DNA from 2 places in the Allobosea sp. 05L423 genome. Region 2 is predicted to be linked to the other one. Evidence: predicted binding sites of a transcription regulator. Region 2 holds the regulator's gene; the other holds the start of a gene.
What was found. Region 2 encodes PhoB, which activates phosphate uptake and scavenging genes when phosphate is short. Its sites were predicted from a motif close to TGTCATNNANCTGTCAT; they were not measured.
Positions count from the first base shown of each region.

Region 1 (15,596 bases), on a different contig from region 2:
GCCGAAATGTTGCTGCTCGGCGGGCTTGCCGCCGATCTCGAGGCGGCGCGCGCGAAGATCGAGACTGCCTTCGCCTCGGGCGCCGCGGCCGAACGCTTCGCCCGGATGGTGGTGGCGCTTGGAGGACCGGCGGATTTACTGGAAAAGCCGGCAAAACACCTCGCCGCCGCGCCGATCGTGAAGCCGGTCTTCGCGGAGACCGCTGGGTCTGTCGTCGCGGTCGACACGCGCGCGGTCGGGCTTGCGGTCGTCGCGCTCGGTGGCGGTCGCGTCCGCCCGCAGGATCCGATCGACCATGCCGTTGGCATCGTCGAACTGGCTGGCATCGGTGAAGCGGTTGGCCCGGAGCGTCCGATCGGGATCGTTCACGCCCGCGACGAGGCGCACTTCGCTGCGGCGAGTACGCGCTTGCGCAAGGCTTATCGGATCGGCGAGGGTGCGGCGCGCGGCCCGCTGGTCGCCGAACGGATCACGGAGAGGGTGTCGGCATGAGTTTGCTTCTGGCCATGACGGGCTGGCATGTCGAGGATTGGCGTGCCCGGTTTCAGGCGATGCTGCCTGAGATGCCTATCGTGGTTCTCGGCGAGCCCTTCGACCGCCGCGCGGTCCACTATGTCGCGAGCTGGAAGCACCCGGCCGGCAGCCTGACAGGCCTGCCCAATCTCGCCGCGATCTTCTCGCTTGGCGCCGGCGTGGACTTTCTCTTCGCCGACGACAAGCTGCCGGCCGTGCCGATCGCCCGCGTCGTCGATCCCGATCTGACCACGCGGATGAGCGAGTACGTCGTGCTGCACTGCCTGATGTATCTGCGCCAGCAGCACCGCTACATCAGCCAGCAGCGCGAGAAGCTCTGGGAGGATGACCGTAACCAGCCGGCGGCCCGCTCGGTTCGTGTCGGCATCATGGGGCTGGGCGAACTCGGATTGGATGCGGCGGCCAAGCTCAAGGTCATCGGCTTCGACGTTGCCGGCTGGAGCCGCTCGCAGAAGAACATCGAGGGGCTGCGCACCTTCTCGGGCGAAGAGGGCATGAAGGACTTCCTCGCGCGGACGGACATCCTCGTCTGCCTCGTGCCGCTCACGCCGGAGACGCGCGGCATCATCAATGCCGGGCTGATCGCTGCCCTGGCCCAGAATGGGCGCCTCGGCGGTCCGGTCGTCATCAATGCCGGGCGCGGTGGGTTGCAGGTCGAAGAGGATATCCTGGCGGCGCTCGACGCGGGGACATTGAAGGGCGCGACGCTCGATGTCTTCGAGACCGAGCCGCTGCCGACCGCCTCGCCGCTCTGGAGCCATCCGGGCGTGACGATCACGCCGCATAACGCGGCGATGTCGGAGCCGGAAGCGATCGCTTCGCTGATCACGGCGCAGATCAGGCGGCTGGAAGCCGGCGAGCCTCTGCAGCACCTGGTCGATCCGGCCAGAGGATACTGAGCGCCTCCGCTGCGACCGTCACCGAACGGTCGCAGCGCTGTCGTCGGGTCGCAATCCCGGCGCGCGAAGCGGACTGGTCTTTTCCAGTCCGGAGGATTTCATGCGCTCGTCGCTCGCCATTGCCCTGCTTCTGTCCTCGACCATGCTCGCCGGGGCCCAGGACGCCCAGAAGGAATTTCCGTCCAAGCTCGTCGGCCAAGCCCTGCTGCCGGCAAACACGATCATTCCGGCGCCCGCCGATGCGCCGGCCGATCTCAAGGTGTCCGGCAAGTTCGTGACGCCGGGCAAGCGCGTCGAAGCCGTCGGCACGGTGATGGGCACCTCGGGCGGGCGCCCGACCGGCCTTTCCACCCCCTTCGCCGGCCAGCCGGTCCAGGGTTTCTCCGGCATCCGTTCGCTCGGCAACGGCGAGTTCCTCGTGCTGACCGATAATGGCTTCGGCACCAAGGTGAACTCGCCCGACGCGATGCTGTTCTTCCATCGTCTCAAGGCCGATTTCGACAAGGGCGCGATCGAGCGTCTCTCGACCACCTTCCTGCACGACCCCGACAAGAAGGTGCCGTTCCGCATCGTCCATGAAGGCACGGAGAAGCGCTATCTGACCGGCGCCGACTTCGACCCGGAATCGATCCAGCCGATCGGCGGCAAGTACTGGATCGGTGAGGAGTTCGGGCCCTATCTCATCCGCGTCGATGCCAACGGCAAGGTCGAGGCGGTGTTCGAGACCACGGTCGATGGCAAGCCGGCCCGCTCGCCCGACCATTACGCCGTGACGACGCCCGGCGCACCGAACCAGTCCGTCGAATTCAATGTCCGCCGCTCCAAGGGCTATGAGGGCATGGCGCAGTCTCCCGACGGCCGCTTCCTCTATCCGCTGCTGGAGGGGCCGCTCTGGAACGCCGAGACCAAGGGCAATGAAGAGGTCGACGGCAAGGAAGTGCTGCGCATCCTCGAGTTCGATGTCGCCAACGAGAAGTGGACCGGCCGCTCCTGGTTCTTCCCGCTGGAGCAGAAGGGCCTCGCCATCGGCGACTTCAACATGATCGACGCCACGACAGCGCTGATCATCGAGCGCGACAACGGCGAAGGCACGGCCGACAAGGCCTGCGCCGCCAGCCAGAAGGGTCCGGACTGCTTCCACGACCTCGCCAGGTTCAAGCGCATCGTGAAGATCGAGATGACCGACGCCAATGTCGGCAAGCCCGTGCGCAAGATCGGCTTCATCGACCTGATGAAGATCGCCGACCCCGACAAGAAGGCGAAACAGGGCGCCATCGACGGCGTGCTGCCCTTCCCCTTCTTCACCATCGAGAACGTCGATGTCGTCGATCGCGCCAAGGGCATCATCGTCGTCGGCAACGACAACAATCTGCCGTTCTCCTCCTCGCGCGATCCCAAGAAGGCGGATGACAACGAACTCGTCCTGCTCTCTGTGAAGGAACTGCTCGACGCGAAGTGAGATCGCCCGCACCGCCGGCTTGGTTGAGCGCGGCGGTGCGGCTCACATTATTCTGGCCGGCGGCCGGTTGGACCGGTTTCCGGTCGTTCTTATTCTGTTCTTGAGCTATTGCTACCCTGAGCGTATAATAAAAATGGCCAAGCGCCTCGTGTGCGAGGCGTAGTGGTTGGATGATCGTCACCGATGGAGGTGATCATGTTGACCGTGAATACGAACGCCAGGCGACCACAGGACTGGTGTAATCTGATCCTGGCCGGGCTGCTTTTCTTCTCACCATGGTTCATGGGCTTCGTCGGCGACTTCCTGCCGACGCGCAATGCCTGGATCGTCGGCATGGCTCTCGCCGTGATTGCGGTCGCCGCGCTTTCGGCGTTCGCCGAATGGGAGGAATGGCTGAATCTCGCGCTCGGGCTCTGGCTGGTAGCCTCGCCCTGGGTGCTCGGCTTTACCGGTAACCTCCGCGCCTTCTGGCCTCATATGGTCGTCGGCCTGCTGACTGCGGCGATCTCGGCCTGGGCGGTCTGGGATTATCGGCACGAGCCGCATGCGACGGCCTGAGGAGCCTTGCGCTCCTGCCGCTCCAGAAGGCTCCGGTGCGGTCTAGCTACGCAGCGCGCCGGGGCCGGCCACCGCGGCCGGTGGGCATTTGCCCGAGATGATCATGCCCAGCACCTCGTCCTGGGTGACGTCGGCGGTGCGCGCCGTGCCGACCACCTTGCCGTTCTTCATCACCGTGACGCGGTCGGCGAGGTCGAAGACATCGTGCAAATCATGGCTGATCAGGAAGATGCCGATCCCCTGCTTCTTGAGCTGCAGGATCAGCTCGGCGACCTGCTTCGTCTCGGCAGGGCCGAGGGCCGCAGTGGGCTCATCCATGATCAGCACGCGCGCGTTGAAATAGATGGCGCGGGCGATCGCGACCGATTGGCGCTGGCCGCCCGATAGCGCCCTCACCGGCTCCTTGAAGCGGCGGAAATGCGGATTGAGCCGGCCCATCACCTTGCGGGTTTCCGACTCCATCGTCGCGTCGTCGAGCGTACCCCAGCCGGTCAGGAGTTCGCGGCCGAGGAAGATGTTGGCGGCGGCGTCGACATTATCGGCGAGCGCGAGCGTCTGGTAGATCGTCTCGATACCGTGGCGCTTGGCGTCGCGCGGGCTCGCTATTGCGGCCTCCTCGCCATTCACATGGATTGTGCCGGCGTCGGCGCGGTAGGCGCCGGACAGGATCTTGATCAGCGTCGATTTGCCGGCTCCGTTATGGCCGAGCAGGCCGACGACCTCGCCCGGCATCAGGTCGACGCTGGCTCCATCGACCGCCTTGATGCCACCGAAGGCGATCGAGATGTCGCGCATCGCGATCAGCGGCGTCCCCTGGCCGGGATGCGTCTCGGCGAGATCAGCCGGTTCCGCGATGCTCATCGCTCCCTCCTCAGCTCAACCGCTTGCGGTAGACGCCGTCGAGCCAGACCGCGAGGACGAGCACGATGCCGACGACGATGTTCTGCAGCGGCGCATCGACGCCGATCAGCACCATGCCGGACTGCAGCGACTGCATCACCAGCGCCCCTAACATCGCACCCGCGATGGTGCCGACGCCGCCGGCCAGCGAGGTGCCGCCGATCACCGCGGCAGCGATGACATAGAGCTCGTCGAGCGTGCCGGCGGAGTTGGTCGCAGCGTTGAGGCGCGCTGTCGAAATGCAGGCGGAGATGCCGACGAGCACGCCCATTAGCCCGAAGACCAGCATCAGAACCTTGCGGGTGTTCACCCCGGAAAGCTGCGCCGCCTCGGGATTGCCGCCGATCGCGAAGACATAGCGGCCGAAGCGCAGGCGATTGGCGAGGAACGTGATGACGACGCCGACCGCGAGCGCGATCAACACGGGGACGGCAAGCCCGTGGCCGATGGCCAGGCCGCCTTCGGGCCAGATGCCCCCCTTTGCCTCGGTGAGGCGCCGGGCGATGCCGGCCGGCAATGCATAGGCATTCGCCACCATCACCATCGCCAGCACCGCGGCGCAGCCGAGGCCGGCGATCGCGATCTCGGCCCAGAGCGGGCGCAGCACGAAGCCGAAGCGCTTGCGCCGGCGCCGGATCAGCGCCGCGCCGGCGCAGATCGCCGCGCAGAGCGCGATGCCGATCGCCCAGGAGGCGCTCGTGCCGATGGCGCCCTCGACGCCGCCGCCGAGCGGCCGGAAGCGCGAATCCATCGGCGCGATGGTCTGGCCTTGCGTGACCCACCAGGCGGCGCCGCGCCAGACCAGAAGCCCGCCGAGCGTGACGATGAAGGAGGGGATGGCGAGATAGGCGATCAGCGCGCCCTGCAGCAGGCCGACGAACCCGCCGAGGCACATCGCGACGAGCAGGCTGACCAGCCAGGTCAGCGGATGCTCGAAGCCCCAGATCTCGGGCAGGACGCGGACCTGCACCAGCCCCACCACCATGCCGACGAAGCCGAGCATCGAGCCGACCGAGAGATCGATATTGCGGGTGACGATGACCAGCACCATGCCGCAGGCCATGATCGCGATCGAGGCGGTCTGGACCAGCAGGTTCCACAGGTTGCGCGGCGTCAGGAAGGCGCCGTCCGACAGCCAGTTGAAGCCGAGCCAGATCACCGCGAGCGCGGCGACCATGCCGATCATGCGCGGATCGAATTCGATCTCGCGCAAACGATCGGCAAGGCTGCGCTCATCCTGCACCGGACTGGCCGGCGCGGGGGCGGCTTCAGTCACAGGCCTTGACCTTGCCCGCCGCCACGCCCTGGCACACCGCCGATTTCGGCGCCCAGCCGGCCTCGATCACGACGCCGAGGTTGTCCTTCGTCACGGGCACGGGCTTGAGGAAGAGCGCCGTCATCTTCTGCTTGGAAGGACCCTGATCCCAAGCGGCCGAACCCGGAATCTCGGAGAGCTTGGCGCCGCCGGCGAGCTTGAGCGCGATCTCGGCAGCATTGCGCCCGAGCTCGCGCGCATCCTTCCAGATCGTCACGGTCTGCGTGCCCAATGCGACGCGGTTGAGCGCCGCGCGGTCGGCGTCCTGGCCGGAGACCGGCACGGAGCCGGAGAGGCCCTGCGCATCCATCGCCGCGATGGCGCCGCCGGCGGTGCCGTCATTCGCGGCGATCACCGCATCGACCTTGTTCTGGTTGCGCGTCAGGATCTGCTCCATGTTGCGCTGGGCGTTGGCCGGCAGCCAGCCATCGGTGAAGGCTTCGCCGACATTCTTGATCTTGCCGCCGTCGATCGCCGGCTTCAGCACCTCGATCGAGCCCTGGTAGAGGAAGTTGGCATTGGGATCGGAGCTCGAGCCCTTGATGAAGACGTAGTTGCCCTCCGGCTTTGCCTTCTGGATCTCACGCGCCATCATCCGGCCGACCTCGACATTGTCGAATGTCAGGTAGAAGGCCTGCGGGATTTCGATCAGCCGGTCATAGCCGACTACCACGATGCCCTCGTTCACCGCCTTCTCGACGGCCGGGCGAATGGCCTGCGCGTCCTGCGCCAGCACGATGATCGCCTTGGCGCCGCGCGCGATCAGGCTCTCGACATCGGTGAGCTGCTTGGCCGGCGAAGACTGCGCATCCGCCGAAAGATAGGTGCCGCCCGCCTTCTCGACTGCCGCCTTGATCGCGGCTTCGTCGGTTTTCCAGCGCTCTTCCTGGAAGTTCGACCAACTGACCCCGACGACCGGGCCTTTCGATTGCGCGAACGCGCTTGCGTGAATGGAAATGGCGGCAACGGCGATGCTCGCCGCGAGGACGAAACGCTTCATCTCGATGACCTCCTGAGCTTCCTCTGCCGCAGACTCTCAGGCTTCTCCGAGCCCCCAAGGCATCCGGCCCACGAAGCTCAGCCCAGCGGTGGAAGGCTGTCAAGCCGACCAGGGATCAAGCGGGAGGTTCAGACGACGCGCTTGTCGGGAGAGTCGCAGAGATCGTTCTGGATGCAGCGCCCGCATTCGGGCCTCAGCGCCTTGCAGGTGTAGCGCCCGTGCAGGATCAGCCAGTGATGGGCATGCCGGCCGAACTCCTCCGGTATCGCCTTCTCCAGGCCGAGCTCGACCTGCAGCACATTCTTGCCGGGCGCGAGCCGGAGCCGGTTCGAAACGCGGAAGACATGGGTGTCGACGGCGTGGGTGATCTCGCCGAAGGCGATGTTGAGCACGACATTCGCGGTCTTGCGGCCGACGCCCGGCAGGCTTTCCAGCGCTTCGCGCGTCGTCGGCACCTCGCCTCCGAACTCGGCGATCAGCTTCTCGCAGAGCGCGACGAGGTTCTTCGCCTTGTTGCGGTAGAGGCCGATCGTCTTGATGTAGTCGCGGACCTTGTCTTCGCCGAGCGCCAGCATCTTCTCCGGCGTGTCGGCGATGGCGAAGAGCGGGCGCGTCGCCTTGTTGACGCCGGCATCGGTCGCCTGCGCCGAGAGCACGACGGCGACCAGCAGCGTGAAGGCGTTCACGGATTCCAGCTCGCCCTTGGGCTCGGGGTTGGCGGCGCGGAAGCGCTCGAATATCTCGCGGATCTCGGCCGGCTTTCGGGCACGCGGCAACGTGATGCGTTTCGCCGGGGCGCGGGCACGTGCGGGCCTGTTCTGCTGATCCATGACGGCGTTATAATGCCGCTATGAACCCCGGCAAGAGCCCAGTCAGCGACAGCGCAGACGCCGCGCGGCGGCCCGTCTTCGATGCGACGATCACACCGCATCGTTCTCTCGGCCGGAATGGTCTGCGCATCGTGATGACGCTGGTCTGCCTGGCGAGCGTGATCTCCTCGATTCCCTTCGTCGTGCTCGGCGCCTGGCCGGTCGCCGGCTTCTTCGGCGTCGACGTGTTGGCGCTGTTCATCGCCTTCCATGTCAATTTCCGTCATGCGCGCGCCTTCGAGCGCATCGTGGTGACGCCCTTGGAGGTCTTGCTGCGCAAGGTCTCGCATCACGGCCGCGAAGCGGTCTGGCGCTCAAACCCTGCCTGGACGCGGCTCGAACGCCAGACCGACGAGGATTACGGCCTGCTCGGCCTTACGCTGGTCTCGCGCGGCCGGAGTGTCGCGGTCGCGACCGCGCTCTCGCCGCAGGAGCGCGCCGGTTTCGCCGATGCGCTGGGAAAGGCACTGGCGAGCGCGCGGCGAGGCCCCGATTACGGCGCAACCTAAGACGATCAGCCCTTGCGGGCGAGCCAGATCGTGTGACCGCCGCAGCTTGCATCCTCGACGACATGCGCGACGACGGAAAAGCCGTGCTCCGCCAGAAGCGCGCGATACTCCTCCGGCGCCAGGCTGCCGTGATAGAGCGGCTCGCCCTCGAAGGAGCCGACCGCTTCGCCATGCGACGGCCCGCTGGTGAACATCAGCGCTGCGGTCGCGGCGGCGTGCGCGGCAAAGACCGGGAACATCGCCCGCTGATCCTCCGGCGTCAGGTGGAAGAAGCTGTCCCAGGCGATCAGCCCGTCGAAACGGCGGCCGAGTGTGAGGTGGCGCATGTCCTGCACATGCCATTCGGCCTGCGGGAAACGTTGGCGGCAGAGTTCGATCAGAGAAGGGGCGGAGTCGATGCCGGTGACGGCGTGACGCTTTGCAAGGACATGACGCGCGATCGGCTCGCCGGAGCCGCAGCCGATGTCGAGGATCGTGGCATGCTCGGGAACAAGCGCGAGGAAACGGTCCAGCCATGCGCCCTCGAACAACGTCTTGCCGCGCAGCCGGTCGAAGGCAGCGGCGTGGCGTTCGTAGAGATCGACGATGGCGCTTGCGGCGGTCGGCATGGTCAATCCGGTTCGGTCTCGCTGCTCGGGGCAGGAAAGATATAGCGGAGGCAAGCCCGCCCTTGCCAGCTTTCGGGTGGGAACGGCATGGTCGGCGCCCTAGATTCGCATCATGACGAATGATGCGAGGTTTCAAGCCATGAACGCTCATGCTCCGATGAAAACGGCGATGACCCCGACGCGCTTTTCCAATGCGGTGCTGGCGCGGGCCGCCGAAGCGATGCCGAGCGAAGCCGATTTCCCGGCCGTGGCGCCTGGCTCGGATTACGATACCGTCCGCCGCATCCTGGCCTTCATCACCCATAACTGGCGCGAGCAGCCGACGATCGAGGCGATCGCGGATGCGGCCGGCGCCACCCCGACCGATGTCCACCATCTCTTCCGGCGCTGGTGCGGCCTGACGCCCAAGGCCTTCCTGCAGGCGATCACGCTCGACCACGCCAAGGGCCTGCTCGCCTCCTCCGCCAGCATCCTCGACACCGCGCTCGAAGTCGGGCTTTCCGGTCCCGGACGGCTGCACGACCTCTTCGTGACGCATGAGGCGATGTCGCCCGGCGAGTGGAAGCTGGGTGGAGAGGGGCTGAAGCTCTCCTACGGCTTCCATGCCTCTCCCTTCGGGGAGGCGCTGATCGTGGTGACGGACCGCGGGCTCGCCGGGCTCGGCTGGGTTTCGAACAGCGTCGATGGCGGCAAGGTCGTCGGCGGGCGCGCCGAGGCTCTGGCCGACATGATGCGCCGCTGGCCCCATGCCGACTATCGCTACGATCCCATGCTGACGGCGCCCTATGCCGGCCGCATCTTCGAGCCCAAGGCCTGGTCGGCGGAGACGCCGCTGCGCGTCGTGCTGATCGGCACCGATTTCGAGGTCCGGGTCTGGGAGACGCTGCTGCGGATCCCGGTCGGCTGCGCGACGACCTATGGCGACGTCGCCAACCACATCGGCAAGCCGAGCGCGGCGCGGGCCGTCGGCATGGCCGTCGGCAAGAACCCGATCTCCTTCGTGGTGCCTTGCCATCGCGTCATCGGCAAGTCCGGGGCGCTCACCGGCTATCACTGGGGCCTGACACGCAAGCGCGCCATCCTCGGCTGGGAGGCGGGCCAGGCTACGGCCGGCTGAGCCTGCTGCTACTCAACGCGTCATGCTCGTCCTTGTGGCGAGCATGACGCGTCTTGAACACAGCCTTCGACGAAGCGAAGACGTGGATGGCCGGGGCAAGCCCGACCATGACGGGTCTGTCGCGGACTGCGCTCAGAGCAGCCCGCGTTTCGCCAGATGGCGCATCAGATGCGAGGCGCCGAAGGTCCAGGGCTCGCAGGCATCGGTGCGCTTCATCCGGTTGACCAGGCTGCCGAGCTCGGGCGCCGCGATGGTGACGATGTCCCCGTATTTGTGGGTGAAGCCGCCGCCCGGCGCATCGCGGTCCTTGATCGGCGCGAACATGGTGCCGAGGTAGAGCGCCGCTCCGTCCGGATACTGATGGTGCGGGCCGATCATCTGCGCCGCGAGGTCGGCCGGGTCGCGGCTGATCTTGGCGATCGAGGACGAGCCCTCCAGCGTGAAGCCGTCCTCGCCCTCGACCGTCAATGTCACCGTCGTCTTGCGGACATGATCGAGCGTGAAGCCGGCGTCGAAGAAGCGGATGAAGGGGCCGACCGCGGCCGCCGCATTGTTGTCCTTCGCCTTGCCGAGCAGCAGGGCCGAGCGGCCCTCGACATCGCGCAGGTTGACGTCGTTGCCGAGGGTGGCGCCGACGATGCGCCCATCCGAGGCGACGATCAGGACGATCTCGGGTTCCGGGTTGTTCCAGCTCGATGCCGGATGCAGGCCGGCGTCAGTGCCCGTGCCGACCGTCGACATCGCCGGGGCCTTTGTGAAGATCTCGGCATCCGGCCCGATGCCGACTTCGAGATACTGGCTCCAGGCGCCCTGCGCGATCAGCACCTCTTTGAGATGCATCGCCTCGGCCGAGCCCGGCTTCAGCTTGGAGAGGTCGTCGCCGATCAGCTTGCCGATCTCCTCGCGGATAGTCGCGGCCGCAGCCGGGTTCCCGCGCGCCTTCTCCTCGATGACGCGCTCCAGCATCGAGACCGCGAAGGTGACGCCGGCCGCCTTCACGGCCTGCAGGTCGAGCGGCGACAGCAGCCAGGGGCGCTTCGGATCGCGGCCGTCCACAGGCGTGTTGGCAAGGATCTCGGCGAGCGAGCCGAGTGCCTCGCCTTTCGTAGCGCGCAGTGCGGCCGCCGGATCGGCGCTCTCGCAGAGGTCGCGGCTGGTCGGGAAGGTGGCGGTGATGTCGACGAACTGCCCGTCGCGCAGCGTGACCACCGCCGGGCCGCCGAGATCGGGGCGCCAGACGCGGCCGGCCAGCGCGGCGGCACCGGCATCCTGCGGCAAGGTCGTCGAGACGGAAAGGGCGAGGCTCGTCATGATGCGGTCCGGAAAAGGCGAGTCAGGATGCGCAGATCAGCTGTTTATGCGTGAATGCGCAAGCCGGGCCGCGGCCATAAGTGCCTTGCAAAAACTGTCATCGTTTTGTCATTGAAATGTCGCCTGCGCTTCATGCTAGCTTGCGCACCAACGACAAGAACCGCGGCGCCCGCCCGCCCGCGGAAGGGAGACACTCCATGAGCATCAAATCGCGCATCCTGATGTCGGTCGCCGCCTTCGCGCTCGTCGGCGCTTCGCCGGCCCTTGCGCAGACCGAAATCCAGTGGTGGCACGCCCTGACGGGCGCCAACAACGACGTGGTCGTCAAGCTCGCTGAGGACTTCAACGCCTCGCAGAAGGACTACAAGGTCGTCCCGGTCTACAAGGGCTCCTATCCCGACGCGCTGAACGCCGGCATCGCCGCTTTCCGCGCCGGCCAGGCGCCGCACATCCTGCAGGTCTTCGAGGTCGGCACCGGCACGATGATGTCGGCCAAGGGCGCGATCAAGCCGGTTCACGAGGTGATGAAGGAAGCCGGCGAGAAGTTCGATCCGAACGCCTATCTCCCCGCCATCACCGGCTATTATTCGACGGCTAAGGGCGACATGCTCTCGATGCCGTTCAATTCGTCCTCGATGGTGATGTGGTACAACAAAGACGCCTTCAAGAAGGCGGGCCTCGACCCGGCGAAGCCGCCGAAGACCTGGCCCGAGACCTTCGAGGCCGCCAAGAAGCTGAAGGCTGCCGGCTACGACAAGTGCGCCGTCTCGAACGCCTGGGCGACCTGGGCCAATATCGAGCAGTTCGGCGCCTGGCACAACATCCCGCTCTCGACCAAGGTCAACGGCATGGCCGGCTTCGACGCCGTGCTGAACTTCAACAAGAGCCCGGCCTTCCTCAAGCACTGGACCAATCTGGTCGAGCTGCAGAAGGACAAGACCTACGATTATTCCGGCCGCACCAACAACGGCGAAGGCCGCTTCACCTCGGGTGAGTGCCCGATCTTCCTGACCTCCTCGGGCTTCTTCGGCAACGTCAAGGCGAATGCCAAGTTCGACTGGGGCAATGCGGCGATGCCGTATTATCCGGATGTGCAGGGTGCGCCGCAGAACTCGATCATCGGCGGCGCCTCGCTGTGGGTGATGGGCGGCAAGAAGGCCGACGAGTACAAGGGCGTCGCCAAGTTCTTCACCTTCCTCTCGGATGTCGACCGTCAGGTGAAGCTGCATACCGAGTCGGGCTATCTGCCGATCACCAAGGCCGCCTATGAGAAGGTCAAGGCGTCCGGCTTCTACAAGGACAAGCCCTATCTCGAGACGCCGATCCTCGAGCTGACCAACAAGACCCCGACCGACAACTCGAAGGGCCTGCGCTACGGCAGCCTCGTCCAGATCCGCGACATCTGGTCGGAGGAGCTGGAGGCGGCGCTGAACGGCCAGAAGTCGCCGCAGGCGGCGCTGGACGCGGCGGTCGAGCGCGGCAACCAGATGCTGCGCCAGTTCGAGCGCACGGCCTCGCGGTAAGCGCGTAGCCTCTTGCATCTCTAGGGCCATCCCGGACAAATGCGTCCGGGATGGCCGTCTCGTTCAAGGAAGCCGATGCAGAAGAACGCGTACTTCAAGGGGCTGACCATTCCCTTCCTGCTGCTGCTGCCACAGCTCGCAATCACCATCGTGTTCTTCTACTGGCCGGCGAGCCAGGCGGTCTGGCAGAGCTTCCTGCTTGAAGATGCCTTCGGTACTTCGACCGAGTTCGTCTGGTTCGAGAACTATCAGCTGCTCTTCGCCGACCCCGGCTATCTCAAGGCCTTCATCAACACCGCGGTGTTCTCGACCTTCGTCTGCATTTTCTCGCTGTCGATCGCGCTGCTCTTCGCGGTGATGGCCGACCGGCAGGTCCGCGGCGCCGAGATCTACAAGACGCTGCTGATCTGGCCCTATGCGGTGGCGCCCGCCATTGCCGGCGTGCTCTGGCTGTTCATGTTCGACCCCTCGCTGGGCATGCTCGCGCGCGGGCTGCAGGTGCTCGGCATTCCCTGGAATCCGCGGCTCAACGGCAACCATGCCATGCTGCTCGTCATCCTGGCCGCGACCTGGAAGCAGATCAGCTACAATTTCCTGTTCTTCCTCGCCGGCCTGCAGTCGATCCCGAAGAGCGTGATCGAGGCGGCGGTGATCGACGGCGCCCGGCCGATGCGCCGCTTCTGGACCATCGTCTTCCCGCTGCTCTCGCCGACGACCTTTTTCCTGCTCGTCGTCAACATCGTCTACGTCTTCTTCGACACCTTCGGCATCATCGACGCGGTCACCGGCGGCGGCCCCTCGGGCGCGACGGAAACGCTGGTCTACAAGGTCTTCGCCGACGGCAAGGGCGGCTCGAATCTGGGCGGCTCGGCGGCGCAGTCGGTGATCCTGCTGGTCATGGTCATCGGCCTCACCGCGGTCCAGTTCCGCTTCATCGAACGCAAGGTGAGCTACTGATGGCCTCCGTCCTCTGGCAAGACCTCACCGCCGAGGAGCTGCGCGCCAAGGCGGCGAAGGATACGATCGTCGTGCTCCCCGTCGCCTCGATCGAGCAGCATGGGCCGCATCTGCCGGTTGGCGTCGACACCGTTCTTTGCAGCGGCGTCTGCAAGGCCGCGGCCGAGCGGGCCGGTGATGTCGAGGTGGTCGTCGCGCCGACGCTGTGGTGCGGCATGGCCGAGCATCACATGGCCTTCGGCGGGACCTTCACCTTCGACATCCCGACCTATCGCGCGGTGCTGCTCGCCTTCCTTGGGAGCATCGAGCGCCACGGTTTCCACCGCGTGCTGATCGTCAACGGTCATGGCGGCAACATCGCCGCGCTGACGGCCTTCCTGCCCGACTTCGCCCGCGAGACGCGGCTGCATGTCGAGGCGACCACCTATTTCCTGCTGGCGCATGACGCGCTCGGGCCGCTGCTGGAGGATCAGCAGGGCGTGCAGCATGCCTGCGAGGTCGAGACCTCGATGATGATGGTGCTGGCACCGGGCTCGGTCCGCGAAGCCCGCCTCGGCGAAGCGTTCGGCGCCCGCGAGGGCCTGCCCGGACGCCCGACCGTGTCGCGGCATCGTTCCTTCCGGGAGATGACGGAGACCGGCGTGGTCGGCGATGCCCGCCGCGCCACGCTGCAGAAGGGGCAAGCCTGCCTCGATGCCTGCGCCGAAGCGCTGGCCGGGCTGCTGCGCGAGATGGGCAAGGGGGGGATCTGATGGTCGAGGACCGCCGCCTGGGCGACGCGATCGCCTATGTCATCCTGACGATCGGCGTGCTGATCGTCGCCTTCCCGGTCTGGCTGACCTTCGTCGCCTCGACCTGGGATGCGACCACCGTGATCAACGGCCAGATGCCGCTCTATCCGGGGCCGTATTTCCTTGAGAACTACAACCGCATTCTCTTCGTCGGAACCTCCGGCACGACGCGCGAGCCGGTGATCGGGATGATGCTCAACTCCTTCATCATGGCGATGGCGATCGCGCTCGGGAAGATCTTCATCTCCGTGCTCTCGGCCTATGCGGTGGTCTATTACCGCTTCCCGTTCCGCATGGCGGCGTTCTGGATCATCTTCATCACGCTGATGCTCCCCGTCGAGGTCCGCATCTTCCCGACATTCAAGATCGTCTCCGATCTCAACATGCTCGATACCTATCAGGGCCTCGCGGTCCCGCTCATCGCCTCGGCGACAGGCACGCTGCTCTTCCGCCAGTTCTTCATGACGATTCCCGACGAATTGCTGGAAGCTTCCAAGATCGACGGCGCCGGCCCGTTCAAGTTCTTCAAGGACACGCTGCTGCCGCTCTCGATCACCACGATCGCGGCGCTGTTCGTGATCCAGTTCATCTATGGCTGGAACCAGTATCTCTGGCCGCTCCTGGTGACGACCAAGGACTCGATGCAGACCATCGTCATCGCCATCAAGAAGATGATCGTCACCGCCGACGCGCTGACCGAATGGCAGCTCGCCATGGCCACGGCCATGCTGGCGATGCTGCCGCCCGTCTTCGTCGTCATCGTCATGCAGAGGCTCTTCGTGAAGGGCCTGGTCGAAACCGAGAAGTAATCCGCGAATGGCCCAGGTCACTCTCAACAGCGTCAAGAAGGTCTATGCCGGCGGCGTCGAGGCCGTGAAGGGCGTTTCCTTCGACATTCCCGACGGCGGCTTCTGCGTGCTGGTCGGCCCCTCCGGTTGCGGCAAGTCCACGCTGCTGCGCATGGTCGCCGGTCTCGAGACGATCTCCTCGGGCGAAGTCGCGATCGGCAGCCGCGTCGTCAACCAGATCGAGCCGGCCGACCGCGACATCGCGATGGTGTTCCAGAACTATGCGCTCTACCCGCATATGAACATCTACGACAACATGGCCTACGGCCTGCGCAACCGCGGCACGCCGAAGGACGAGATCGACAAGCGCGTGAAGGAGGCGGCGCGCATCCTCGCGATCGAGCCCTTCCTCGAGCGCCGGCCGCGGCAGCTTTCCGGCGGCCAGCGCCAGCGCGTCG
Region 1 covers NZ_JBFTOA010000008.1:57,104-72,699, forward strand. The annotation lists gene deoA (thymidine phosphorylase) at 1-492, shown strand, start outside; gene AC1DNE_RS18415 (2-hydroxyacid dehydrogenase) at 489-1,433, shown strand; gene AC1DNE_RS18420 (esterase-like activity of phytase family protein) at 1,534-2,892, shown strand; gene AC1DNE_RS18425 (SPW repeat protein) at 3,088-3,450, shown strand; gene AC1DNE_RS18430 (ATP-binding cassette domain-containing protein) at 3,493-4,311, opposite strand; gene AC1DNE_RS18435 (sugar ABC transporter permease) at 4,322-5,626, opposite strand; gene xylF (D-xylose ABC transporter substrate-binding protein) at 5,619-6,665, opposite strand; gene nth (endonuclease III) at 6,794-7,495, opposite strand; gene AC1DNE_RS18450 (DUF2244 domain-containing protein) at 7,516-8,043, shown strand; gene AC1DNE_RS18455 (class I SAM-dependent DNA methyltransferase) at 8,049-8,651, opposite strand; gene AC1DNE_RS18460 (methylated-DNA--[protein]-cysteine S-methyltransferase) at 8,872-9,768, shown strand; gene AC1DNE_RS18465 (fumarylacetoacetate hydrolase family protein) at 9,901-11,079, opposite strand; gene ugpB (sn-glycerol-3-phosphate ABC transporter substrate-binding protein UgpB) at 11,277-12,602, shown strand; gene ugpA (sn-glycerol-3-phosphate ABC transporter permease UgpA) at 12,678-13,559, shown strand; gene AC1DNE_RS18480 (creatininase family protein) at 13,559-14,311, shown strand; gene ugpE (sn-glycerol-3-phosphate ABC transporter permease UgpE) at 14,311-15,159, shown strand; gene AC1DNE_RS18490 (sn-glycerol-3-phosphate import ATP-binding protein UgpC) at 15,167-15,596, shown strand, end outside.
Region 1: ugpB (sn-glycerol-3-phosphate ABC transporter substrate-binding protein UgpB) is a predicted target of PhoB. The motif match lies at 11,175-11,191, and genes of this name have one in related genera.

Region 2 (15,596 bases):
CGAAGCTCGCGCGACACGAGAAGGTCGGCATCCTCGCCGACCTCACCGATTTCACCGATATGACCCTGGCTGCCGCCTGGAAGGATGCGCGCTACAGCCTCGGCAAGCTCTGGGAGCTGCAGCGCTTCCCGCGCGAGGCGGTGATCACCGACAGGGGCTGGCTTGCCGCCTTCGTCGACCTGCTCAACCCAGCGATCCCCTTCGTGACCGTCCGCACCTTCAAGCCGGAGGAGTACGAGACCGCACTGACCTGGGCCGGTGACATCGAGGGCGGGCCAAACGCCTGACCGACAGGAGGACGCCATGACTGCCCACAAACGCAGGTGGTCGGCCGATATCACCACCCGGAGCAACGCGCTCGATCTTGAGAAGGCGGTGTTCAAGCAGGGCGATCCGCGACGGATCGCACGTTCGCTGAAGCGGTCGGCTGAACACAGCCGGCTCCGCAAGTCGAGCCCCTATCGCTCGGCGATGTCGATGCTGACTTTCTACATCAACCGCGCCGGCCGGAACCTGCCGGCCGAGCGGCGCAGGACGCTGGAAGCGGCCAAGCACAGCTTGCGCCGCCTCTTCTACCGAGAGGGCTGAGGCTCCTGCCGGCCCCTTCAGGGATCGTCCTGTAGGGGGCTTCTCGCGGGGCCGCCACCCTTGCGGGCCGGATCATGCAAGCGATGGCTGTCGCGCTCGCCGCCACCGCCCGAAACGCGAACCTGCCGGGTTTCGTCGTCGGCAGGCGGCTTGCGGATGCCCGGCGACTTCCTCGCATTCTCATGGGACGAGCCCGGGCCGCCGTGCCGGATGCTTTGCGGCGCCTTGGTCGAGGCCGACATGAGGCAGCCTCCTCAACGATCCTGCTGCAGACCCTGATGGCTCGTGTTGATGCGGGTGTTGCCCTGCTGGTCATGCTGGCCCGGCCGGCGCTCGCTCGCCACCTCCTAGCGCTGCGCATATCGTGCCCGGCATGATCCCGCTCGCCCGGGCCCTTGTCGCTTCGACTGGCCGGCGGGACTGGCGGCATCTTGCTCATGGCGACCTCCTCTGGCTCGCGCTGACTTTCAGGGTCAACGCGAGCGAGCAGGCGAGACTCACCGTAAGCTGCGATGAGGAGGAGAGCTGGAGCGCCGCTCAGCTGCGCGCAAAAGTCTCGTCGAAGGCGTAGCCGGCGCCGCGCACGGTACGCAGCGGGTCCTTGGTATTGGCGGGCGTGATCGCCTTGCGCAGCCGGCCGACATGGACGTCGACGGTGCGCTCGTCGATATAGACGTCGCGGCCCCAGACGGCGTCGAGCAGCTGGGCGCGCGAATAGACGCGGCCGGGCGCCTGCATCAGGAACTCCAGCAGCCTGAACTCGGTCGGGCCGAGATGCAACTCGCTGCCGGCGCGGCGGACGCGCCGTGTGGTGCGGTCGAGTTCGAGGTCGCCGGCGGCAAGCAGTCCCGCGACATGGCCCGGCTTGGCGCGGCGGAGCAGCGCCTGGATGCGCGCGATCAATTCCGGCAACGAAAAGGGCTTCACCACATAGTCGTCGGCGCCGGTCGCGAGCCCGCGCACGCGCTCGGTTTCCTCGCCCCGCGCGGTCAGCATGATGATCGGCACGCGCTCGGTGTCGCGCCGCGACCGCAGCCGGCGGCAGAGCTCGATCCCGGAGAGGCCCGGCAGCATCCAGTCGAGCAGCACGAGATCGGGGGTGTGGTCGCGCAGATGAAGCTCCGCATCGTCCCCGCGCGCCACGCTGTCCACCTCGAAGCCCTCGGCTTCGAGATTGTAGCGCAGCAGCAGGGTCAGCGGCTCCTCGTCCTCGACGATCAGGATGCGTGCGGCCATGATTCCTTGCCTCGCCTCAGCTGCCCGTGACCGCCTCGACTTCGATATTGGTCGTGTCGAGCTTCGGCCGGTTCACGTCGAGCGAGTCGCCGGTGATGAGGTAATGGATCGTCTCGGCGATGTTGGTGGTGTGGTCGCCGATGCGCTCGATGTTCTTCGCGCAGAACAGGAGATGCGTGCAGAAGGTGATGTTGCGCGGATCCTCCATCATGTAGGTCAGGAGTTCGCGGAACAGCGAGGTGTAGAGCGCGTCGATCTCGTCGTCGCGGCGCCAGACCTCGAGCGCCTTCTGCTCGTTGCCTGCGGCGTAGGCGTCGAGCACGTCCTTGAGTTGCGCCTGCACCAGGCGGCTGATGTGCTCGAGCCCGACCACGGCGCGGTGCGGCGGCTGGAACTGGCCGGCGATGGCGACGGCGCGCTTGGCGATGTTCTTGGCGAGATCGCCGACGCGCTCGATGTCGGCCGCGATGCGGATCGCCGAGATCAGTTCGCGCAGGTCGTTCGCGAGCGGCTGGCGCCGGGCGATGGTCAGCACCGCCTTCTCTTCGACGTCCCGCTGCAGGTTGTCGAGGCGCTGGTCGGCGGTGATGATCTTCTGGGCGAGGCCGGTGTCGCGGCGCACCAGCGCCACGGTGGAGTCGCCCAGCATGCGCTCGGCCATGCCGCCCATTTCGGCAAGACTGCGGCGGATGCCTTCGAGATCGGTGTCGTAGGAGCGGACGATGTGGTCGGTCATGGCGTTATCCTCAAAGCATTTTCAAGCGAAATCGGACCGGTTCGCGCGAAGAAAATGCGACAAACAAAGAACTCTGCCGCGGCTCAGCCGAACCGGCCGGTGACGTAGTCCTGCGTCTGCTTCTTGGCCGGGTTCATGAAGATGGTGTTGGTCGGCGCGAACTCGATGACCTCGCCCAGATACATGAAGGCGGTGTACTGCGAGATGCGTGCAGCTTGCTGCATGTTGTGCGTCACGATCGCGATCGTGAAGTCGCTCTTCAGCTGCTCCAGCAGGTCCTCGATCTTGCCGGTGGAGATCGGGTCGAGCGCGGAGGTCGGCTCGTCGAACAGGATCACTTCCGGCTTCTGCGCGATGGTGCGGGCGATGCACAGGCGCTGCTGCTGGCCGCCGGAGAGGCCCATGCCGGAGCTCTTCAGCTTGTCCTTGACCTCGTCCCACAGCGCGGCACGGCGCAGCGCCCCCTCGACACGGTCGTCGAGCTCGGACTTCGGCGGCTTCTCGTAGAGGCGGATGCCGAAGGCGACGTTGTCGTAGATCGACATCGGGAAGGGCGTCGGCTTCTGGAAGACCATGCCGACGCGCGAGCGCAGCTCGTTCACGTCGACGTCGTTGGAGATGATGTTGCGGCCGTCGAGCAGGATCTCGCCGGTGGCCTTCTGCTCGGGATAAAGCGAGTAGATCCGGTTGAAGATGCGCAGCAGGGTCGACTTGCCGCAGCCGGAAGGGCCGATCAGCGCGGTGACGTGCCGGTCGCGGAAATCGAGATTGATGTTCTTCAGCGCCCGGTGCTCGCCGTAGTAGAAATCGAGGTTCTTCACCGCGATCCGGACGGGCGCCTCGGCATCGAGCGTCTGCGGGGAGAGTTCAAGGGTCGAAAGCATCGACATGGTCCTCAAGGTCGGGCGCGACCGGGTTGGATTCAAGTCTTATTTGCCGCCAGCGACGACGCGGCGGGCAATGAGCGAAAGCAGCAGGATCGAGACCGTGATGATCAGCGATCCCGCCCAGGCGAGCTGCTGCCAGTTCTCGTAGGGAGCGGAGGCGAACTGATAGATCGTGACGGGCAGGTTCGAGACGCCGCCGGCGAGCGAGGGCGAGAACCAGAAATTGTTGTTCAGAGCCGTGAAGAGCAGCGGCGCCGTCTCGCCGGCGATGCGGGCGAGCGCCAGCAGGATGCCCGTCATCATGCCGGCCTTCGCCGCACGCCAGGTCACGGAGGTGATGACGACCGAAGGCGGCGCGCCCAGCGCGGCCCCCGCCTCGCGCAGCGGGCCGGGGACGAGGTTCAGCATGTCCTCGGTGGTGCGCACGATGACCGGGATCGCGATGATGCCGAGCGCGACGCCGCCGGCCCAGCCGGAGTAGCCGCGGAAGGGCTCGACCAGGATGACGTAGACGAACAGGCCGATCAGGATCGACGGCGCCGAGAGCAGGATGTCGTTGATGAAGCGGATCAGGTGCGCGAGCTTGGAACCCCTGCCGTATTCGGCGAGCCAGGTGCCCGCGAGAACCCCGATCGGGGTTGCGATGGCAATGCCGAGGAAGGTCAGCACGAAGGAGCCGACGATGGCGTTGGCGAGGCCGCCGCCTTCCGTGCCCGGGCCGGGAGTGACCGCGGTGAAGGTGGCGAGCGAGAGGCCGCCGATGCCCTTCACCAGCAGCATGCCGAGGATCCAGAACAGCACGAAGATGGCGCAGAAGGTGAAGCCGGTCGCGATGATCTTCATCAGCCGGTCGGCGGTGCGGCGGGACTGGCGCACGCGCCCCCAGGGGGTGTGCGGCAGCTCGCGGGGCGTGGTCGTCATGGTCATGGACGAAAGACCTCAGTAGCGCTTGACGCGGGCGACCAGCAGCCGCGCGATGACGAGGACGACGAAGGTGACGAAGAACAGGATGCAGCCCAGCGCGATCAGCGCGTTGAGCTGCAGGCCCATCGCCTCGTTGAATTCGTTGGCGATGCGCGAGGCGATGGTCGAGCCGGGATCGAGGATCGAGGCCGACAGGCGGTTGGCGTTGCCGACGACGAAGGTGACCGCCATCGTTTCGCCGAGCGCGCGGCCGAGGCCGAGCATGATCGCGCCGATGATCGAGACGCCGGCCTGCGGCACCAGCACGTGGCGCACGACCTCCCATGTCGTCGCCCCGATGCCGTAGGCGCTTTCGCGGAGCACGGAGGGGATCTGCTCCAGCATGTCGCGGGTGATCGAGGCGATGAACGGCACGATCATGAAGGCCAGGATCAGGCCGGCGGTGAAGATGCCGAGGCCCGAGGGCGAGCGTGAATAGAGGATGGTGCCGACGACCGGCATGCCCTCGACGATGTTCGAGAGCGGGATCTGCACATAGGCCGCAAAGAGCGGCACGAAGACGAACAGGCCCCACATGCCGTAGATGATCGAGGGCACGGCGGCGAGCAGCTCGATCGCGGTGGCGACCGGTTTCTTGAACCAGCCCGGCGCCAGTTGGGTCAGGTAGACTGCGATGCCGAGCGAAAGCGGCACGCCGATCGCCAGCGCGATCAACGCCGTCGAAAGCGTGCCGACGATGGCCGGCCAGGCGCCGTACTGCTCGTTCTGCGTATCCCAGACGCTGGAGGTGATGAAACCGAGGCCGAACTCGCGGAAGGCCGGCCAGCCGCCGATGATCATCGAGATCATGATGCCGGCGAGCAGCACCAGCACGAGCAGCGCCGCCGCGAAGCTGGCATTGCGGAAGAAGAGGTCGAACCCCGCCTTCGGCGTCTTGCGGGCGGCCGGCCTCGCGCCGGGGATGCTCGTCATGTCGGTTGCTGCGGTCATCCGCGGAGGCTCCGGTGTCGTGGCAGAGGTTGCCTGCAGCCGGTCACCCGACTCCGATCAACCTCAGCCCTCATCCTGAGGAGCGCTCCGCAGGAGCGTCCCGAAGGAGGCTCCAGTGCGCTCTGGATCATCCTTCGCGACGCCGCATACCGCGGCTCCTCAGGATGAGGGCTGCATGTATCGGTGAGGCGGGACTGGCCCGCCTCACCTTGTCGCTGGCAGCGATCAGAAGATCGGCTTGCCGGCGGTGTCGGTCACGCCCTTCCAGGCGTTGCGGACCTGATCCTTCACGGTCGACGGCAGGGCGACGTAATCGAGCTCGCTCGCCAGCTTGTCGCCGCTCTTGTAGGCCCAGTCGAAGAACTTCAGCGCGGCCTGCACCTCTTCCGGCTTCTCCGGCTTGGCATGGACCAGGATGAAGGTCGCCGAGGTGATCGGCCAGGCATCCGCGCCCTTCTGGTTGTTGAGCGAGATGCCGAAGCCCGGCTGCTCCTGCCAGTTGGCATTGGCGGCGGCTGCCTGGAAGGCCTTCTCCTCAGGAGCCGGGAAGTTGCCGTCGGCGTTCTTCACCAGGGCGTGGGCGAGCTTGTTCTGCTTGGCATAGGCGTACTCGACATAGCCGATCGAGTTGGCGACCTGCTTGACCGAGGCGGAGACGCCTTCGTTGCCCTTGCCGCCGATGCCGACCGGCCACTGGACCGACTGGTTGGCGCCGATCTTGGACTTCCAGTCGGCCGAGACCTTGGAGAGGTAGTCGGTGAACACGAAGGTCGTGCCCGAGCCGTCCGAGCGATAGACCGGGTTGATGTTGGCGTCCGGCAGGGCGAGACCGGCGTTGAGCGCCACGATCTTCGGGTCGTTCCACTTCTTGATGTCACCCAGATAGATCTGCGCGATGATGTCGCCCGAGAGCTTGAGCTTGCCCGGCTCGACGCCGGCGATGTTCACGGCCGGAACGACGCCGCCCATCACGGTCGGGAACTGGATCAGGCCGTCCTTGCTGAGGTCCTCGCCCTTGAGCGGAGCGTCGGTCGCGCCGAAGGCGACGGTCTTCGCCTTGATCTGGCGGATGCCGCCGCCCGAGCCGATCGACTGGTAGTTCAGGCCCGTGCCGGTGTCCTTCTTGTAGGCCTCGGCCCATTTCGAATAGATCGGGAAGGGGAAGGTCGCGCCGGCGCCGGTGATGTCGGCAGCCTGGGCGGAACCGGCGATCCCGACGGCTACGGCCGCGAGAACGAGAATCTTGCGCATTGAGATGTCCTCTCTGGGTCGCTGTTGACAGCTCCCCTGTCAGAACACCCCCTATATGACAGCCGGATGACACGTCGTCATGAAAACTGTCACAAAGCCGTTGAAGCGGCGGCTCAGCGGCCTGCGCGCTGGGCCTCGAAACGCGGCAGTATCGCCTTGAAGGTCGCCCCCTCGCCCGGCTTGCTTTCGATCGTCAGCCTGCCGCGATGGCGCAGCACGATGTGCTTGACGATAGCCAGCCCCAGGCCCGTGCCGCCCGCCTCGCGGCTGGCGGCGGTGTCGACACGGTAGAAGCGCTCGGTCAGGCGCGGCAGATGCTCCGGCGCAATCCCCGGCCCATCGTCGCGAACGTGGAAGCTGGCCTCATCCTCGCCGGCCTCGACGGTGATCTTCACCTCGCCGCCCTGCTTGCCGTATTTGATGGCGTTCTCGACGAGGTTCTCCATCAGTCGTAGCAATTCGTCGCGGTCGCCGGGGACCAGCAGCGGCTCGCGCGGCGTGGTGAGCGCCAGTGTGACCTCGCGCTCGCGCGCCATCAATGTGAGCGAGTCGACGATTTCGCGCGCGATGCCGGCGAGGTCGACCGGCGTGTCGGGCGCGACGTGAGCGCGCTGCTCGATACGCGAGAGCGAGAGAAGATCGTCGACGAGACGCGCCATGCGCAGCCCCTGCTCGCGCATGATGCCGAGGAAGCGCTCCCGCGCGCGCTCGTCGTTGCGCGCCGGCCCCTGCAACGTCTCGACGAAGCCGAGCAGCGAGGCCAGCGGCGTGCGCAGCTCATGGCTGGCATTGGCGACGAAATCGACGCGCATCCGCTCGATCACCCGCTGCTCGCTGAGATCCTGGAAGGTGAGCAGCGTCGGCCGCCGCCTTCCGCCGCCCAGCGCCGCGATGTGGATGCGGAAGGCACGCTCGAACGGCACCCGTTCGACGAGCTCGACGGTGTCGCGCCCGCCCTCATGCGCGACCTGCTCGATCGCATCGTTGAGGTCCGGGTCGCGCAGCACCAGTGCCAGGAACTTGCCGATCTCGAGCCCCGGAACAAGCGCGCGCATCGCAGGGCTGAGCGCCTGGGCGATGCCCTGCTCGTCGAGCAGCACCACGGGGACGCCGAGCGCCTCGATCATGGTCTGCATCGTCGCAGGAGAGGAAGGGGCAATGTCGGCCATGGAGCGCTCGGAACGAGCCGGCACCAGCCGGCCTGCCCTTCCTTGGGCGGAAGAAGGAGAGGCGTCAATTCCCTTCCGCACGTCAGCCGGCTAGGCTTTGCCCGAAGAGGAGGCAGCGATGGCAAAGAAATTCTCGGGTTCGAACGCCAACGCGCCGATCGCGCTGTCCGCGGGCGAGAGCGCCAAACCGGCGAAGGCCCGTCCCGTGTCCCCCAAGCTCAAGGGTTTCGACATCGAGGCCGACACGCTGCCGGAAGCCATCATCGATGCCGCCTATCACAGCGGCGACTATCCCTATGGCAAGCGGATGAAGCGCAAGCGCTACAATCGCGAGCTCGAGCTGCTCCAGATCGAGTTGCAGAAGCTGACGCGCTGGGCCTCCAAGCATGGCGAGCGCATCGTCATCGTCTTCGAAGGCCGCGACGGCGCCGGCAAGGGCGGCACCATCGGCCGCTTCACCCAGCATCTCAATCCGCGCCAGGCTCGCACTGTCGCGCTGCCGAAGCCCTCCGACACCGAGAAGGGCCAATGGTATTTCCAGCGCTATGCCAGCGAGATGCCGACGGCCGGCGAACTCGTCTTCTTCGACCGCTCCTGGTACAACCGGGCGGGTGTCGAGCGCGTCATGGGTTTCTGCACGCCGGACGAGACCGAGAGCTTTCTGCACGAGGCCCCCGTCTTCGAGGGCATGCTGGCGCGCGACGGCATCCGCCTGATCAAGCTGTTCCTGACCATTGGCCGCGAGATGCAGATGACCCGCCTGCACGCGCGCTGGCACGATCCGCTCAAGCGCTGGAAGCTCACGCCGATCGACTTCGAGGCCATCCCGCGCTTCGACGACTATTCGCGCGCCTTCGACGCGATGCTCGGCCGGACCTCGACCGAAGCCGCGCCCTGGCATGTCGTGCGCAGCAACGACAAGCTGCGCGCAAGGCTCAACGCGATCCGCCATGTGCTGAAGGCGATCCCTTACGCGGACAAGGACGAGGCCGCGATCGGCAAGCTGGACGAGGAGATCGTCATCCCCGTCGGCCGCTATCTCCACCATGGCGGCGAGCCGGAGAGCCGGTAAAGCCTGGCGTGATCCGCGGAACGCGGAAGTCATCCCGGACGGAGCGAAGCGGAGATCCGGGATCCGTGCCTGAACCCTGATCGGCAGCGCTCCGGCATGGATCCCGGGTCAAGCCCGGGATGACGACGCGGTTCCCGCTCAAAGTCATCAGGCTCCCGGCTGTTGCGCCCTCACGGCCCCATCACCTGGTTCGGCAGCCAGGTCGTCAGCGGCGGCCAGAGCGTGATCGCGGCAAGCACGACCAGCAGCGGTATGAGCCAGGGGAGGATCGCCTTCGACATCGTCTCGAACGAGACATTGGCGATGCGCGTCACCACGAAGAGCACCACGCCGATCGGCGGATGGATCGTCCCCAGGATCAGGTTCAGGATCATGATGATGCCGAACTGCACCGGATCGATGCCGAAGCTGTTCGCAGCCGGCACCAGGATCGGGATCAGGATCAGCATCGCGGCCAGCGCCTCCATGAAGCAGCCGACGACGAGCAGGATGAGATTGCAGACGAGCAGGAAGACGAGCGGGTTCTGGATCGTCTCGACGATCAGCGGCGTCAGCGTCTGCGGCACGCGCGAGATCGACATGCACCAGCCGAGCGCACCCGCCGCCATCACCAGCACGGCGACGAGCCCCATGGTCTCGACCGTGTCGATCAGGATCGGCCAGAGCTGCTTCACTTCCAGCGTGCGGTAGACGAAGAAGCCGAGGAAGAGGGCGTAGAGGCAGGCGACGGCCGCGGCCTCCGTCGGCGTGAAGATGCCGGAGAACATGCCGCCCAGGATCAGCGGCGGGGTCATCAGCGCGAAGAAGCCACTGAAGAAGGTCCGGCCGATCTCGCGAAAGCCCTTGAACTTCTCCTTCCGGAAGCCTTGGCGCTTGGCGATCATCGCGACCATGACCATCAGCGACAGCCCCATCAGCACGCCGGGAATGACACCGCCGATGAAGAGCCGTCCGATCGAGACGTCCGCCGTCACGCCGTAGATCACCATCGGCAGCGAAGGCGGGATGATCGGCCCGATCGTCGCCGCCGCAGCGGTGATCGCCGCCGCCGTCTCCGGCCGATAGCCGGCTTTGCGCATGGCCCGGATCTCGATGGCGCCCGAGCCCGCGGCATCGGCCACCGCCGAGCCGACCATGCCGGCGAAGATCATGCTGGTCATGATCGAGGCGTGGGCATAGCCGCCGCGCAGCCAGCCGATCACCGCCGTCGCGAATTCGACGATGCGGTCGGTGATGCGCGCCGCCGCGAGGATGTTGCCCATCAGGATGAAGAGCGGCGCCGCGACGATCGGGAAGGAGTTCATCGCCTGCGCCATCTTCTGCGGCACGATCGAGGCCGAGAAGTCGCCGATCAGCACGAAGGCGAAGGCGGCCAGCCCCATCGAGGCGAAGAGCGGGAAGCCGGCCAGGATCGAGAGCAGCCAGACGGCCGAGATCTTGAAGATCAGCGCGCTCATTCCGCCGGCTCCTGCAGCGTCACCGCGACCGGCGGATGGGGCGAGTTCCGCCAGTTGCGCAGGTTGCCGACGAATTCGCTGAGCCCCTGCAGCGCCGTCACGATCCCGGCCAGCACCATCGGCGCGTAGAGCAGCCCCATCGAGAGCGGCACGGTCGTCGCTTCGAGATCGTGGTTGGCCTCGACGAGATGCACGCCGTACCAGACGGTCAGCCCGCCGAAGACGATCATCGCGAGCTGCATGATCGCCTCGGCCGAGCGCCAGCTGCGCGCGGGCAGCATGTCGTGGAAGAAGCGGATGCGGATATGGGCGCGCCGCCGGCTCGCCAGAATCCACCCTGTCACCGCGACCCACAGCATCAGGAAGCGCGAGACCTCGTCGGTCCAGATCAGCGGCTCGCCGAGCGCGCGCGTGACGATGCCGAGCGTGACGACGACGAGCAGCGCCACGATGAGGATCGCCGCGATCACCTCCATCAGGCGGTCGAAAAGCCTGGACCAGCGCGTCATGCGGATGCCTTTGCGACAGTGGAGATCAAACGCGCGTCATCCCGGGCGCAGCGAAGCGGAGACCCGGGATCCATCCCTGAGCATTTCCGGTGGAAGTTCCGGCATGGATCCCGGATCTGCGCGGCTAAAGCCGCTTGTCCGGGATGACTCGCGTGGTTCCGGGTAACGCCTTCACAGCGCCTGGATGCGGTCCCAGAGCCCCTTGCCCCATTTGCTCTCGAACTTCGCCGGCACGCTCGCCAGCACCGGCTTGCGGAAGGCCTCGTTGTCGGGCTTCGTCACCGTCATGCCCCCCTTGGCCATGCTGTCGGCCAGGCTCTTCTCCTGCTCCAGGATCTCGTTGTCCTGCCAGGTCGCGGCCTTGTCGACGGCGGCCACGACGATGTCGCGGTCGGCCTGCGGGATCTTCTGCCAGGCCGCCTCGTTCACGATCACGAGCCGCGGCGTGATGATATGCGCGGTCAGCACGAGGTATTTCTGGACCTCCGCCAGCTTGGCCGAGGCGATGGTCGGCAGGGGATTCTCCTGCCCGTCGACCGCCCCTTGCGAGAGCGCGAGATAGAGCTCCGAGAAGTTGAGCGGCGTCGGCCGTGCACCCCAGGCTTCCGCCATGGCGCGGAAGGTGTCGACCTCCGGCACGCGCAGCTTGAAGCCCTTCATGTCCTCGACCGAGTTGATCGGCTTCTTGCCACTGGTGAGATGGCGCACGCCGTAATAGTTGACGCCGATCATCCGCATGCCGCGCTTCTCGACCAGCGCCTTGTTGAGCTCGTCGATCAGCGGCGACTTCAGCGCGCGCGTCATGTGCGCCGCATCTTTCCAGATATAGGGCGCCTCGATGATCGAGAGCTGCGGCACGAACTGGCCGAGTTGCGCGGCGCCCTCGGTCACCATCGTCAGGGCGCCGCTCGCGACGGATTCGACCATGTCGCGCGAGGAGCCGAGCTGCCCGTTGGGAAAGGACTGGATCTCGACGCGCCCGCCGGTCTTTTCCTTGATCTCGGCGCCGGCCTTCACCGCGCTCTGCGGCGAGGGGTGGGTCGCCGGCTGGCCATCGGCCCAGCGCAACACCAATTGCTGCGCCCGCAGGATGCCGGGCGCGAAGACAGTTGCGCCTGCAGCGGCCGAACCCTGCAGGAAGCTGCGCTTCGTCAGTTTCACCATTGTCGTTCCCTCCCTGTTTCGGGCCGCACCGGCCACCACAACCCTCATCCTGAGGAGCAGCCGAAGGCTGCGTCTCGAAGGCTGCTCCAGATGGTTCCGGAGCCTCCTGGATCATCCTTCGAGACGCCGCTTCGCGGCTCCTCAGGATAAGGGCTGTGGATGTCGATGACGGCTCCTCCCTGATCGCGGCCGGTTCTCCGGCTCGTCGTGCTGCTGTCGTCAGTATTGCATCGCCCGTGTGCGGGCGTTGCCGATATGAGCCGCCATCGCCTCGGCCGCGCGATTGGGATCGCGCGTCTCGATCGCCGCGATGATGGCGAGATGGTCCTGCATCACCGGCACGATGATGCTGTTGTGGATGCGCGTCTCGTATTGCCGGATCAGCCGGATCTTCAGCCAGGTGACGCGGAAGGCCTGGCTGACGATCTCGTTGTCGAGGTGATCGATGATCGCCTCATGCATCAGCCGGTCGACCTCCTCCGCGTCCTCGATCAGCCGCTCGTCGCCGCCGGCCTGCGCCCGGGCCACGATCGCCTCGTGTCGCGCGCGCTGCACGGCGATCTCGGCGTCAGTGGCGTTCCGGGCGTAGAGCGCCGTCGCCTCCTTCTCGAGGAAGAGGCGGAACTGGAAGGCGTTGCGGATCAGATTGAGGTCGACATGGGCGACCTGCATGCCGCGCTGCGGCACGGTCTTGATCAGTCCCTCCGCCTCCAGCCGCGGGATCAGCTCGCGGATCGCGCCGAGCGGAAAGCCCGTCATCGCCACGAGCTCGCGCTGGGTCACGAACTGGCCGGGCTTGATCTCGCGCGCCAGCAATCGCTCGGTGAAGGAGGCATAGGCGCGCTCCCTCAGCTTCAGCGGTTCGCCCTCGCGCGGTTCCTGCTCCGGCTGGCTCACGGTCCCTCCTTCCGGCGTCCTTCTCAGGCGGCCTTGGCCTGGGTGATCGAATCGAAAGCTGCAAAGAGCCGCTTGCGGGTCGCCTCGTCCAGCGCTTCCAGCGGCGGGCGCATCGCGCCATAGCCGGGATCGCCATGGATATGGCCGACCAGCGCCTTCACCGCCGCCAGCACGGGATGCGAGCAGATCTCGTCGACGAGAGCGTTCACCACCGGGCTGTCCTTGCCCTCGTAGACCATCGGGCGCAGCAGCTCCGGCACCAGATTGGCGACGCCGCAGATCGTACCCTCGGCGCCGTTGCGCACCGCCTTGGCGAGCTGGCGCTCGTCGCCGACGAGAATGGCGAGTTCGCCATGCGCCTTGAGCAGCGCCTCGGTGTTGGCATAGCTGCCGGACGAATCCTTGACGCCGACGACGAGCCCGGGGAACGCGGTCTTCAGCCGCTGCACCAGCCCGACGCTGATATCCACCGCCGTCACCGACGGGATGTGATAGAGCACGACGTTGCGCGCGGAGGGGCCGAGCTTCTCGAAGAACTGCGAGAACCAGGCATAAAGCCCGTCGTCGCTGACGCCCTTGAAGTAGAAGGGCGGCGCGACGAGCAAACCCTTCGCCCCGGCATCGAGCGCCAGTTGCGCCTGCTCCACCGCCTCATGCAACGAGGCCGCCGCGATGCCGGCATAAATCTGCTTGGCAGGATCGATCCCCGCCCCGATCAGCGCTCCCATCATCGCCGTCCGCGCCGGCAGCCCGAGCGCCGCACCCTCGCCCGTCGTGCCGAACAGCGTGACGGAGTCGCAGCCACGAGCCAGGACATGGCGGGCATGATGGACGAGGCGCGGCAGGTCGACGGCGCCCCCCTCCCGCATCGGGGTCGTGATCGCGCAGGAGAGGCCGAAGCGGTTCTTGTCGGTGGCCATGTGAGGGACTTTCAGAGCTGAATGGTGACTGACATGTTAGTATGAAGACAGAACCGCCCACAAGCGATCCTCGAAGTTAACCGTCCTTGAGGCCCCCGGCCGAAAGTCCGGCGACGATCTGGCGCTGCGCGATCACGGTGACCATCAGCACGGGAAGCGTGACCAGCAGCGCCGCTGCCGCCAGCGGCCCCCAGGAGATCTGCTCGAAGGTCAGCGAATTGTAGACGGCCGAAGGCAGCGTCCGGCTCCCCTTACCGCCGAGCACCACCGAGAAGATGAAATTGTTCCAGGAGAAGATGAAGGCGAGGATGCCGCCGACGACGATACCGGGCTTCGCCAGGGGCAGCGCGACATGGCGGAAGGCCTGCCAGCTCGTCGCGCCGTCGATGCGCGAGGCATCCTCCAGCTCCATCGGCACGTTCTCGAAATAGCCGATCATGATCCAGACGATGATCGGGATGGTGATGACGAGATGGGTGATGACCAGCGCCGTGATCGAACCCACCAATCCCGTGATCTGGAACAACAGGAAGAGCGGGATCAGGTAGGACAGGGCCGGCGTCATCCGCGCGACCAGGATCAGCACCGCGAATTTATGCGCCTTGCCGCGCGCGATGCCGTAGCCGGCCGGCACGCCGACGATCAGCCCGAGCAGCACCGCACCGCCCGTGACCAGGATCGAGTTCCAGAGATAGAGCCCGAAATTGTTCTGGGCGAAGACGTCGACATAGTTCTTCAGCGTCGGCGGATTGGGGATGAAGATCGGCGGGAAGGCGGTGTTGTCGAGCTCGTTCTTGAGCGACAGCGAGATCATCCAGAGGAAGACCAGCACAGCCGGCGAGACCAGCACGAAGACCGAGGCCCAGAAGCCGACTTTCTTGAGCGTGCGGTTCATGGGCGATTCCTCCCCCCGCCGACGACACCCTCGCCGTCATCCCGGGCGCGGCGAAGCGAAGACCCGGGATCCATGCCTGAGCCTCGAAGGACCAGCGTTCCGGCATGGATCCCGGGTCTCCCTGCGGTCGCCCGGGATGACCGCGCGTTCTGGATCGGGAGCAGGCCCATCACGCGTTCCACTTCGACTTCTGCCGCGCATAGAGCAGCAGCAGCGAGAGCATGATGATGATGACGAAGAAGATCACCACGACGGCCGAGGCGTAGCCGATCTTGTAGAACTGGAAGGCCTGCAGATAGAGGAAGATGTTCAGCGTCTCCGACGCCGTGCCCGGCCCGCCCTGCGTGATCACGAAGATCGTGTCGAAGGCCTTCAGCGCATCGATGGTGCGGATCACGATCGCCACCATGATGAAGGGCCAGACCAGCGGCAGCGTGATGTGCCGGAACATGTGCCAGTCATTGGCGCCGTCGATCAGCGCGGACTCGTAGGGCTCGCGCGGCAGCCCGGCCAATCCTCCGAGCACGATCAGCATCACCAGCGGCGTCCAGTGCCAGACCTCGACCATCACCAGCGTCGGGATCACCGTCGACGGCTCGTAGACCCAGCCGGACGGCCCGATGCCGACGAGCGAGAGCAGGTAGTTCAGCACGCCGAGCTGCGGATGGAACATCATCGTCCAGACCAGCGCGACCGCGACCGGCGTCGCCATCATCGGCATGACGAAGATCGTGCGCAGCAGGCCCCGCATCGGGAACTCGCGGTGGAAGACCAGCGCCGCCGCCGTGCCAAACACGATCGGCAGGACCACGGCCAGTACGGTGAAATACAGCGTATGCCCCATCGACTCGATGAAGCGCTGGTCCTTCATCAGCTCGGCGAAATTGCCGAGGCCGACGAA
Region 2 covers NZ_JBFTOA010000011.1:166,388-181,983, forward strand. The annotation lists gene AC1DNE_RS21450 (SpoIIAA family protein) at 1-287, shown strand, start outside; gene AC1DNE_RS21455 (DUF3175 domain-containing protein) at 304-588, shown strand; gene AC1DNE_RS21460 (hypothetical protein) at 606-830, opposite strand; gene phoB (phosphate regulon transcriptional regulator PhoB) at 1,126-1,824, opposite strand; gene phoU (phosphate signaling complex protein PhoU) at 1,841-2,560, opposite strand; gene pstB (phosphate ABC transporter ATP-binding protein PstB) at 2,644-3,450, opposite strand; gene pstA (phosphate ABC transporter permease PstA) at 3,490-4,374, opposite strand; gene pstC (phosphate ABC transporter permease subunit PstC) at 4,387-5,361, opposite strand; gene pstS (phosphate ABC transporter substrate-binding protein PstS) at 5,587-6,612, opposite strand; gene AC1DNE_RS21495 (ATP-binding protein) at 6,726-7,781, opposite strand; gene ppk2 (polyphosphate kinase 2) at 7,900-8,853, shown strand; gene AC1DNE_RS21505 (TRAP transporter large permease) at 9,024-10,310, opposite strand; gene AC1DNE_RS21510 (TRAP transporter small permease) at 10,307-10,819, opposite strand; gene AC1DNE_RS21515 (sialic acid TRAP transporter substrate-binding protein SiaP) at 10,991-11,983, opposite strand; gene AC1DNE_RS21520 (GntR family transcriptional regulator) at 12,203-12,880, opposite strand; gene AC1DNE_RS21525 (dihydrodipicolinate synthase family protein) at 12,904-13,800, opposite strand; gene AC1DNE_RS21530 (carbohydrate ABC transporter permease) at 13,877-14,695, opposite strand; gene AC1DNE_RS21535 (carbohydrate ABC transporter permease) at 14,865-15,596, opposite strand, start outside.